DNA from 2 places in the Streptococcus downei MFe28 genome. Region 1 is predicted to be linked to the other one. Evidence: predicted binding sites of a transcription regulator. Region 1 holds the regulator's gene; the other holds the start of a gene.
The links. The regulator NrdR, encoded in region 1, represses ribonucleotide reductase genes. The targets are predictions, from matches to a motif close to ACACNATATATNGTGT.
Positions count from the first base shown of each region.

Region 1 (5,674 bases):
GAGGAATTGGAAATTATCACGGATATCTTCTTCCCACTTGCTAGTCGTGTGGTTATCCTTCTTGATGGTATCCCATTTGTTGACCACGATAACGATACCCTTGCCTGCCTCATGGGCAAAGCCAGCAATCCGCTTGTCGTAGTCTCGGATACCTTCCTCAGCATTGATAACCATGAGGACCACATCCGAGCGGTCAATAGCCCGCATAGAGCGCATAATCGAGTACTTCTCGGTGTTTTCATACACCTTACCAGATTTCCGCATACCTGCGGTGTCAATCATGGTATACTCCTGCCCTTCTTCATCAACAAAGTCGGTATCAATGGCATCCCGAGTTGTCCCCGCTACTGGGCTGGCAATAACTCGGTCCTCACCCAGCAGGGCATTGATGAGACTGGACTTGCCGACATTGGGGCGACCAATCAGACTAAACTTGATGATATCTGGATTGTCATCATCTTCTTGTTTCGGTAGATTTTCAACAATAGCATCAAGGACATCTCCCGTGCCAATCCCGTGAGTTGAAGAAACAGGATAGGGATCCCCCAGGCCTAGGGCGTAGAAATCATAGATGTCATTGCGCATCTCAGGATTATCAACCTTATTAACGGCGAGGATAACAGGCTTGTGCGTCCGGTAGAGGATTTTAGCCACGTATTCATCTGCGTCTGTCACGCCTTCCTTACCAGAAACGACAAAGACGATGACATCACTTTCTGTCATGGCAATATCTGCCTGGTGCTTAATTTGTTCCATAAAGGGGGCATCTACATCATCAATACCACCCGTATCAATCAGCGAGAACTGGCGGTTGAGCCACTCTGCCTTGGTATAAATACGATCACGAGTCACACCCTCCACATCTTCAACAATGGAGATGCGCTCTCCCGCAATCCGATTAAAAAGGGTCGATTTCCCAACATTAGGACGACCCACAATAGCCACAGTAGGTAAGGCCATTTGTTTTCCTTTCTTTTTTTGTCTAAGGTAAAGTTGGTTACTTGCCTTGACTCTGCCAAACTATTTTTTCTTACGAAAAGCTAAATAATAAAATAAAATTGGAACCCCAACTCGTGCAAGCACCTGCCCCCAAACAAAGGCAGGATCCCCTCCCACAAGGGGTCTGGTTAGATTAAGTAGGGTAAAAATAATGGCTAGAATTAAGCAGAGTATTCGGCCAAAACTCATAGATAGTCTCTTAACAACTTATTGTTACTAATAGCAGATCGCGAGCGAACAGATCTTTTCTTGATGACTTGACTGAAAGTCAGAACTAGCGCCGATTTTCACCTAAGAGGTGGACATCCTCGGCTAGGTAACGGATTCTTTCCATAACTCGTTTGGCCTGCCAAGATTCATCAGCCCCCTTAATGTTACCAAACTTAGCTTCCAAATTAGCTAGGCTATAGTTAGAGGTAAAGAAGGTTGGTAGTTCTTCTAGCATCCGATGTTGCAGGATAACCTGGAGGATTTCGTCTCGAACCCAAGATGTGGTCTGCTCAGCGCCAATATCATCTAAAATGAGGACTGGCACAGACTTGACAGCATCAATTTCTTCCTTGACCTTGCCCGAATTGATAGCATTTTTAATATCAATGACAAAGCTGGGATAGTGAAGCATGGTGGTCTCGACAGCCTTCTTCTCTGATAATTCATGAGCCATGGCTGCCAGCATAAAGGACTTGCCAATGCCCATATCCCCATATAGGTATAAGCCCTTTTGATTTGGGCTGGGATATTGGTCAACAAAATTCACTAGATACTGGAAAACCTGGGACCGCGAACCTGTGATATCCACCTCTTGAAAGCTGATATTTTTATAGGATTTAGGGAGGCTGACCACATGGATCCGATCTTCAATAGCTTTTTGCGCTTGAGCCTGTTTGAGGGCCTTGGTTTCCTTGTAGGAGACATCGGCATAGCCCTCATTCATAATCAAAATTGGCTCGTAACCCTTGGCCAAATAACTAGAGTCGTCCGTTTGAAATTTCTGGCGCTCAAGCAGGTATTGGTTGAATTTGGGCAAGCTGCGTTTGATTTCTGCCTGACTCAGCTGATGGTCTGAAATAAAACTGGCCACCGCCTGGTCCGCCATAATCCGATTGGTCAGATCATCTAGGTTAACCCGACTTGCATGTCCCGTCCGATTTAAGGCTTGTCCAATACTTTCCATCTAGTCACCTCCTCTTTCCAATTTACTCAGCATTTGTTTCTTCAGTTCATCCAGTCTGGCTTGTTCTTCAGGGCTGGTCTCTTCCTTATAGTTTGGATTAGACCAATCCGGCACACTAGAACTGGTCTGCTTGGCTTGTTCTCGCCTCTTCCCCTTAGAATAGGCTTGGCTATGCTGGCTGAGCACCCTCAGAGCGGCCTCCGCACTAGTTGCCTTGCTGGAAGAGACGATATTTGCCAAACTCATCATGGCATTTCGTCCCAAGGTTGCCGACTGGTTGCATTTGAAATAATAGACCACCATGATATTGATGACCTCGTCAAGGAAGTCCATTTCTACCAAATCCGCTAAAATCTTCTTTTCCTTGGCGGTCGTCGTCACCGCTCCCAAACCTGTCTTGACCTTAGCCAAGAAAGTTTCTGGAGTAGACTGCTTGGCCTCACGGATAATGACCCCTTCTTCCCTACTAAAGTCCTCAGCATCTGCCTCTTGCGGTTGCTGGAGCTTGACAAGCATGCGCTTAGGGAGAATCTTATGATGGCTAGCAGTCTCTTTAGCCAATTGATAGGCATCAAACCAGGTCAACTGGAACTTCTCGCAAAGATTATTGAGGGCAATGACATCCTGCTTTTCATGGCCAAAATAAAGGCCATCCAGGGTCATCCGTTGTTTGAAGCTCTCAAGATCAAAATTGGTTTTACTTTGTAGCGGTTGCAGGTCCACCTCACCCTTATCTGAAAAGACTTGAGAAAATTTCTTAGAGAGATTGCGAAGCTGACTGAGATCTGCCATCTCTAGATCGGCCACAGCAACATCGCCAATATGACTTTCCAAGAGGCGACGATAGACAGGATTAGCTAGAAAAGTTTGAGGACTCAAGGGCTCTCTCAGCTCAATCACGTAGTGGGACAAATCCTGATAGAAAGCGACCAGGTCGATGCCGGTTAGAATGGCTAGCGCCTCCTCAAAACGAGGTAAGTCAAAAAGGGTATGGTTAAGAATTTCCGCAAACTTGTGCTTCTTTTGTCCACCATCATAAAAACTAGTCAGATACTGGTAGACCACTACAGCATCGCTACCGACAATGGGAAGGTAGAGCCTGATTAAATTGGTCATGTCCTTGCTGACCTGATTATTCTTCACATAGGAAAAATCATCAATTGGTTTCATCGTTTACCCTATTTTCCTTGTTTTTACTGCGGACGCGATTGGTAATTTGTTGTAGCAGGTTTTCAATTTCATCGACATCCTTGAAGGAGCGATAGACACTAGCAAAACGGACATAGGTAATTTCATCCAAATCGGCCAATTCATCCATGACCAGATTGCCAATGACCTCGCTTGTGACTTCGGAATCGTACTCACTACGAATTTTCTGCTCAATCCGACTGATGACATTTTCAATATCCGTACTAGAAACTGGCCGCTTCTGAGCACTCTGGATAATCCCATTGAGAATCTTGTCACGAGAGAACTGTTCCCTAGTCCCATCCTTCTTCACAACCAAGAGGGGCACTTCTTCAATACGCTCAAAGGTCGTGAAACGAGCGCCGCAGTTGTCGCATTCACGACGGCGGCGAATGGTATTGCCATCTTCGGCCTGACGACTGTCAATAACGCTGGATTTATTATTATTACATCTTGGACAACGCATAGAAACACCCCAATTCTATCATAATTTAGTAATACTTTATTTTACCATACTTTTAGCTATAAAAAAAGGATTGACTCCCCCTGTCAAACCTTGTCTTATCCCTAGCCCCAAGCTGTTTGTTCTTCCATTCCCAGCCTATTTTTGCCCTAATGCTCACGAATCACATAGCCCAGACCTCGTACGGTCTGGATATAAGATTCTTGGCCAGGAATATCAATTTTCCCACGGAGGTAGCGGACATAAACGTCCACAACATTGGTCTCAATGGTACCATCGCTATAACTCCAGACATAATCCAATAATTCTTCTCGCGTCATTACCGTATTGATGTGGCGTAAAAGCGTTGATAGCAGGGCAAATTCCCTTTTCGTCAGGGCAATGGACTCTCCCTTACGGATAACCGAGCGATTGGCCTCATCTAAAATGAGATCCTGATAGGTCGTCCGACTGGATGAGGGCTTGCGCCTTTTCAAATCCTTACGTTGGAAGGTCTCATCAACCTTATCAAGCAGTTCTTCCACCGCAAAGGGCTTAATCAAATAATCATCAGCCAACTTATCTGTCTTGGGTAGAATTTCTGCAACATCTTCACGGTCAACCATCAAGACGACTGGTACCGATTTTTGCTTTTGTAGCTCTTGCATCAATTCCAAACCACCCTTGTCTGGTAGTTTCAAATCAATAAAGATAAGTTCAAAGTCCTTCTCCAAGGCTGTTTTTAGTCCTGATTCTCCATCTTGACTAACGAGTGCCTGATAACCCTTTTCTTGTAGTTTTAAGGACACTAACCGTGATAAACTTTTTTCGCCTTCAATTAATAGAATGCGCTTTGCCATTTCATTACCTCCACATTTTTTGAAAGAAGCTCATCATCCTATACTTCTTCCAGTTTCTTTCTATTCCTCGTCAAATAATCCATTCAGACTGGCAAAAGGATTATTGGCTGCCTGCTTTTCTTCCTGTAGGGCCTGATACTGAGATTCGGTCATAACTGACCAATCATGTCCTGATGGTAAGCTATCATCGACCTTCTCAGCTGCCGTCAATACTTGTAGCGGAATATTCAGCAAAATATTATCCACAACACTCTCTTGCAAATCGATAGTATCGTCCGCTAAGACTAAGACCAATTGTTCATCCACCAAGTCCTTTTTAGCTTCTACCTGGCTAGCTTCAATGAAGACCTCCGATACAAAGGTTCTTTGGTCAAGCTCAACAGGGGCCATGGAACGACTGGAAGGCAGGGTTAAAAGATAGGACAAATCATAATTGAGAAGGAAAAGCCCCTCTTCATAACCGACCAGTCCCTTAGCTCGGACACTCTTTATATCTATAATTTCGGGATTACGATTGATAAGAGCCTCTTTCACATCCAGCTCTTGGTCGAAATGTATACCTTCGGGATTCTTTTTTAAGTCCGCAATATTAAACATAGGTCTCCTTAATCCTAAGTTCTTGAGCTTTAACCTAGGAAAATAAAATACTAACTTAGAACATCAGCTCATGCGACTTGGCTGGGCTCTATGGTGACTAACTCGCTAATTATTCTATATTTCATGGTTGATTTTATTTTCTAAAATCATTAGAAAAACCAGTCTGCCATCGGCCTTGGCCAAGGAACTTGACTAGGTTCTCTTAGAAAATCAATTGTTATTAATATAACAGAAATAGTTTTCATTCTCTTTACAAGAAAACAAAAATCGCCCAACAGAAATGGGCGATTAAGCTTATCGTATTCTTCCAACCCTGGACGATTAGGCTGACTAAGCAGACTCCAGACGGGCAATTCGGTCTGCAATTGGTGGATGGGTAAAGAAGAGAGCCTTCATGCCACCCTTCTTCTGGGG
Region 1 is NZ_UHFA01000002.1:915,302-920,975, reverse strand. Features, by position in the region: gene der (ribosome biogenesis GTPase Der) at 1-960, opposite strand, end outside; gene dnaI (primosomal protein DnaI) at 1,274-2,173, opposite strand; gene DYE66_RS04500 (replication initiation and membrane attachment family protein) at 2,174-3,343, opposite strand; gene nrdR (transcriptional regulator NrdR) at 3,330-3,827, opposite strand; gene DYE66_RS04490 (response regulator transcription factor) at 3,974-4,663, opposite strand; gene DYE66_RS04485 (YceD family protein) at 4,724-5,260, opposite strand; gene htpX (zinc metalloprotease HtpX) at 5,591-5,674, opposite strand, start outside.

Region 2 (5,674 bases), 980 kb from region 1:
CACCTGTTTGGGATTGCATGGTATCCAGCAGGGTCAAGCCACCGAAGACCTTACCCACCAAGTCTTTTTCCGCTTCTGAGAGCTTGCGCCAGTCATCCAAATCATTGGAAAGCGGAATCCGCGTATCCAGCCAAAATTGCTCCGTCAACTTTTCCCAGGTTGACTTATCAATCACATCTTCAATTTCATTCCAGTTAATGGCTTTATAGTATGTTGTCATAATATTGTTCCTAAAGTAGTTGTATAGATTAGACTTGTTCGGAAGGCATATTGATTTAAATCAAATTTATTATTTTGATATTTTCTTAGGTAGTGCGGACGGAAGCGACCGCCGTCGGCGTTCCATTCCTATTTTCTGAGCCTAGGGTCTCAAAAAATCCATTATAAGTGACACCGATGGTATCACTTATAATGCCACTACAGCGAAAATATCGTCTAGGTTCAATTTGTTCACCTCTACCACCCTAAACTATAAATTAAATAGCCCTATTTTTTCTTCTAAGGGGGATTTGAGGTAAGTAAACTTATTTCGAACAAGTCAATTATTGGTACGTTTAGTTATAAACTTGTATTTTAAATTCCAAGCTAAGCATTGTCGGGTTATTAGTGGCTTTAGACACAATAAGTCTCACTAAATCACACAGCTTTCACACTGATTAGCGCCAACTTCATCACCGTTATCGGTAAAGGTGCGGATGTAGTAGATGGACTTGATACCCTTGTTGAAGGCGTAATTCCGCAGGATGGACAGGTCGCGCGTGGTTTGCTTGCTTTCAGTTTTCCATTCGTAGAGCTCCTGTGGCAATTCACTGCGCATGAAGAGAGTCATAGACAGTCCTTGATCCACATGCTCGGTTGCAGCGGCGTAAACATCAATAACCTTGCGCATATCCATATCATAGGCCGAGGTGTAGTAGGGGATGGTATCAGTTGAAAGTCCACTGGCAGGGTAGTAGATCTTACCGATTTTCTTTTCCTGACGTTCTTCAATCCGTTGGATAATAGGGTGGATAGAAGCCGACACATCGTTGATGTATGAAATGGATCCATTTGGTGCGACAGCCAGGCGGTTTTGGTGGTAGAGACCATCCTTCATCACAGCCTGCCGCAAGGCTTCCCAATCCCCAGCTTGAGGAATAAAATGCTTGGCAAAGAGTTCCTTGACCTTAGCAGATTTTGGTTGGAATTGGCCAGTTACATATTTATCAAAGTAAGTACCATCCGCATACTTAGACTTTTCAAAGCCTACAAAGCTTTGGCCACGTTCACGGGCGATAGCGTTAGATTCCACCAAGGTCCAATAGTTCATCAGCATGAAGTAGATGTCAGTAAACTCAATGGATTCAGGGCTACCATATTCCATATGATGGCGAGCCAAGAAGGAGTGGAGTCCCATAGCTCCCAGACCAAAGGTGTGGGCTTGGGCGTTACCATTCTTAATGGTTGGCACGGCTTCGATATTTGAAGAATCGGTGACAAAGGTCAAAGCTCTGGTCATAGCCTTGATAGAGCGACCAAAGTCAGGAGAGGCCATCATATTGACAATATTGGTTGAGCCCAAATTACAAGAGATGTCGGTACCCATTTGAACAAATTCCTGAGCATCGTTAATCAGACTAGGCTTTTGCACCTGGAGAATTTCCGAACAGAGGTTGGACATGACAATCTTTCCGTCAATCGGGTTAGAGCGATTGGCCGTATCCACATTGACGACGTAAGGGTAGCCAGATTCTTGTTGGAGTTTAGAAATCTCTGTTTCCAATTCACGGGCAGAAATTTTCGTCTTAGTAATATTAGGATTAGCCACCAGCTCATCATACTTTTCAGTGATGTCAATGTAGTTGTATGGAACCCCATATTCTTTTTCGACCGTATAGGGACTAAAGAGGTACATATCCTCATTCTTGCGGGCTAATTCATAGAATTTATCAGGTACAGTCACACCCAAGGACAAGGTTTTTACCCGAATCTTTTCATCGGCATTTTCCTTCTTAGTGGATAAGAAGCTGAGAATATCTGGGTGGAAAACATCCAGATAAACGACCCCAGCCCCTTGGCGTTGGCCCAGTTGGTTAGAGTAGGAGAAGCTATCTTCAAAAAGCTTCATAACAGGAACAACGCCGGAAGCCGCCCCTGCATAACCCTTGATAGGAGCTCCAGCTTCCCGCAGGTTACTGAGGGAAATTCCAACCCCACCACCGATACGAGACAGCTGCAGGGCTGAGTTGATGGAGCGGCCGATAGCGTTCATATCATCGGTCACCTGAATCAAGAAACAAGATACTAATTCACCGCGGCGGCTGCGCCCGGCATTGAGGAAAGAAGGGGTTGCTGGCTGATAACGTTGAGCAATCATTTCCCTAGCTAAATCCTGAGCCAAAACTTCATTACCATCAGCGAAGTAGAGGGCATTAAAGAGCACCCGGTCTTCAATGCTTTCCAGATAAGCAGTTCCATCGTTGGTTTTAAGGGCATACTGTTGGTAGAATTTGTAGGCCGCCATAAAGGATTGGAAATGAAAGTCTGCTTCCTGCAGGTCTTTAGCTAGGCTCTCAATAAATTCTGACTTGTATTTCCCAATAAATTCAGCTTCGATATAATCATTTTCAATCAGATAGTTGATTTTCTGGCTGATAGAATCAAAGACCATGGAGTTGGGAAGGACATTTTCCTTGAAGAAGGCCTCCAAGGCCTCCTTATCCTTATTAAGAGGGATTTGGCCATTGACTGGTCGGTTAATTTCATTATTGAGGCGGAAGTAGGAGACATCGCCTAAATTTTTGAGACTCATAGTTTTTCCTTCTCTATTCGTTTTGATTTTTGCTTAAGAAGGACCAAGCCCACTTGCTGGACTTGGCCATTTTATTTATTCCCTAGACAATTTCCTTCAATTTAGCTGGTTGGAAACCTGAGAAGGTCACATCGCCAGCCTCAATAACTGGTGCTGCTGTGAAACCTAGACTTTTAACGTAGTCAATTTTTTCTGGGTACTCATCAATGTTGATTTCCTCATAGTCAGCCCCATTTTGATCCAAGAATTTCTTGGTCATCTTGCATTGCATACAGTTGTTTTTTGAAAATAATGTGATTTGTGACATTGTTCTCTCCTCTTATTTAGTACTTTCCTAGGATACCCAAATCGTCCTAAAAAATCAAGCGATTTTACTCAAAAAACACAATATTTTGTGTTTAAGCTAAAGTTAACCCCCAACATCTTGTGGTTACTTTCATTCATTAAAATATCTATTCTAAGGCTAGTCCCAGCAAGGGCTCAGCAAGATTGTCCCTTAAAATGAATGGCATTTTTCTTCTATATAGATAAATAAGCCTTAGAACAGTTAGCCAAAAATGCCCCTCCTCTTTGTCGCTTGCCTAGAAATATTACTTGCCCGCTTTCAGAAAAACAAGAATTTTTTTCTGAAGGGAAGCCTTGAAAACTCGGTCTGAAATAATTGGGAAAAGGGTTTCAATTTTTTATGTAAAGTTGGTTTAAGTCTTGAAAATGACAGGGTGATGTGATATAATCCTATTTTGTAAGGGTTATCATAAGATAGTCCAAATATTTACATTAGAAAAAAGGAGAACCACTATGGCTTCTAAAGATTTCCACATTGTTGCAGAAACAGGTATTCACGCACGTCCAGCTACCTTGCTTGTTCAAACAGCTAGCAAGTTTGCTTCAGACATTACTTTGGATTACAAGGGTAAATCAGTAAACCTTAAATCAATCATGGGTGTTATGAGCCTTGGTGTTGGTCAAGGTGCTGATGTTACTATCTCAGCTGAAGGTACTGATGCTGATGATGCTATCGCAGCTATCGAAGAAACAATGACAAAAGAAGGATTGGCATAAGATTATGACAGAAATGCTAAAAGGAATTGCAGCATCTGATGGTGTTGCCGTTGCTAAGGCATATCTGCTGGTTCAACCGGATTTATCATTTGAAACTGTATCAGTTTCAGATACAGATGCAGAAGAAGCTCGTCTAGACGCAGCTCTAGCAGCGTCTCAGGACGAGCTTTCTCTTATCCGTGAAAAAGCAGTAGGAAGCCTTGGTGAAGAAGCTGCAGCCGTATTTGATGCCCACCTGATGGTGCTGGCTGACCCAGAAATGATTGGTCAAATTAAGGAGACCATCCGGGCCAAGGAAGTCAATGCAGAAGCTGCCCTGACTGAAGTGACCGACATGTTTATCACCATCTTTGAAGGCATGGAAGATAATCCTTACATGCAAGAAAGGGCGGCAGATATTCGTGACGTGACCAAGCGTGTCTTGGCAAACTTATTAGGTAAGAAATTGCCAAATCCAGCCTCTATCAATGAAGAATCAATCGTTATCGCTAACGATTTGACCCCTTCTGATACCGCACAGTTGGACAAGAAGTTTGTTAAGGCCTTTGTTACTAACATTGGTGGACGGACTTCTCACTCAGCTATCATGGCTCGTACTTTGGAAATCGCTGCGGTACTTGGTACTAATAATGTCACCGAAGTGGTTAAACAGGGTGATGTCGTTGCTGTTAACGGTATTACTGGTCAAGTAATTGTTAACCCAAGTGATGAGCAAGTAGCTGAATTTAAGGCTGCAGGTGAAGCCTATGCTAAGCAAAAGGCTGAATGGGCTCTGCTCAAAGATGCTGAAACCGTAACAGCTGATGGTAAGCACTTTGAATTGGCAGCCAATATTGGTACGCCAAAAGACGTTGAAGGTGTTAATGCCAATGGTGCCGAAGCTGTAGGTCTATATCGGACTGAGTTCCTCTATATGGACTCACAAGACTTCCCAACCGAAGATGAACAGTATCAAGCCTACAAGGAAGTCCTTGAAGGTATGAATGGTAAGCCAGTAGTGGTTCGGACTATGGACATCGGTGGTGATAAGGAATTGCCATACTTTGACCTACCAAAAGAAATGAATCCATTCCTTGGTTTCCGTGCTTTGCGTATTTCTATTTCAGAAACTGGCGATGCTATGTTCCGTACGCAAATTCGTGCCCTTCTTCGTGCTTCTGTTCATGGTCACCTGCGGATTATGTTCCCAATGGTTGCCCTGCTTAAAGAATTCCGTGCTGCTAAGGCAGTCTTCAATGAAGAAAAGTCTAAATTGCAGGCAGAAGGCGTTCCAGTGGCAGACGATATTGAAGTTGGTATCATGATTGAAATCCCTGCTGCAGCCATGTTGGCTGACCAATTTGCTAAGGAAGTGGATTTCTTCTCCATCGGTACTAACGACTTGATTCAATACACCATGGCTGCTGACCGGATGAATGAACAAGTTTCTTACCTTTATCAACCTTACAACCCATCTATTCTGCGCTTGATTAACAATGTTGTTAAGGCAGCACACGCAGAAGGCAAATGGGCTGGTATGTGTGGAGAAATGGCTGGTGACCAAAAGGCAGTCCCTCTTCTCGTTGGTATCGGACTTGATGAGTTCTCTATGTCTGCGACTTCCGTACTTCGGACACGTAGCCTGATGAAGAAACTAGATACCAAGAAGATGGAAGAATTGGCGCAACGTGCCTTGACCGAATGTTCTACTATGGAAGAAGTTCTGGAACTTGAAAAGGAATACGTTGACGTTGACTAGGTCTTCGACTAGAGATCAGAGCCCAGCTCTGGTCTTTTTCTTTTCCTCTTAGCCAAATGAGCCGTTAGAAGATGGTGAGCTTA
Region 2 is NZ_UHFA01000002.1:1,893,836-1,899,509, reverse strand. Features, by position in the region: gene nrdF (class 1b ribonucleoside-diphosphate reductase subunit beta) at 1-220, opposite strand, end outside; gene nrdE (class 1b ribonucleoside-diphosphate reductase subunit alpha) at 632-2,791, opposite strand; gene nrdH (glutaredoxin-like protein NrdH) at 2,874-3,098, opposite strand; gene DYE66_RS09080 (phosphocarrier protein HPr) at 3,590-3,853, shown strand; gene ptsP (phosphoenolpyruvate--protein phosphotransferase) at 3,858-5,591, shown strand.
Region 2: the regulator NrdR is predicted to act here: its motif matches at 3,174-3,189, upstream of nrdH (glutaredoxin-like protein NrdH).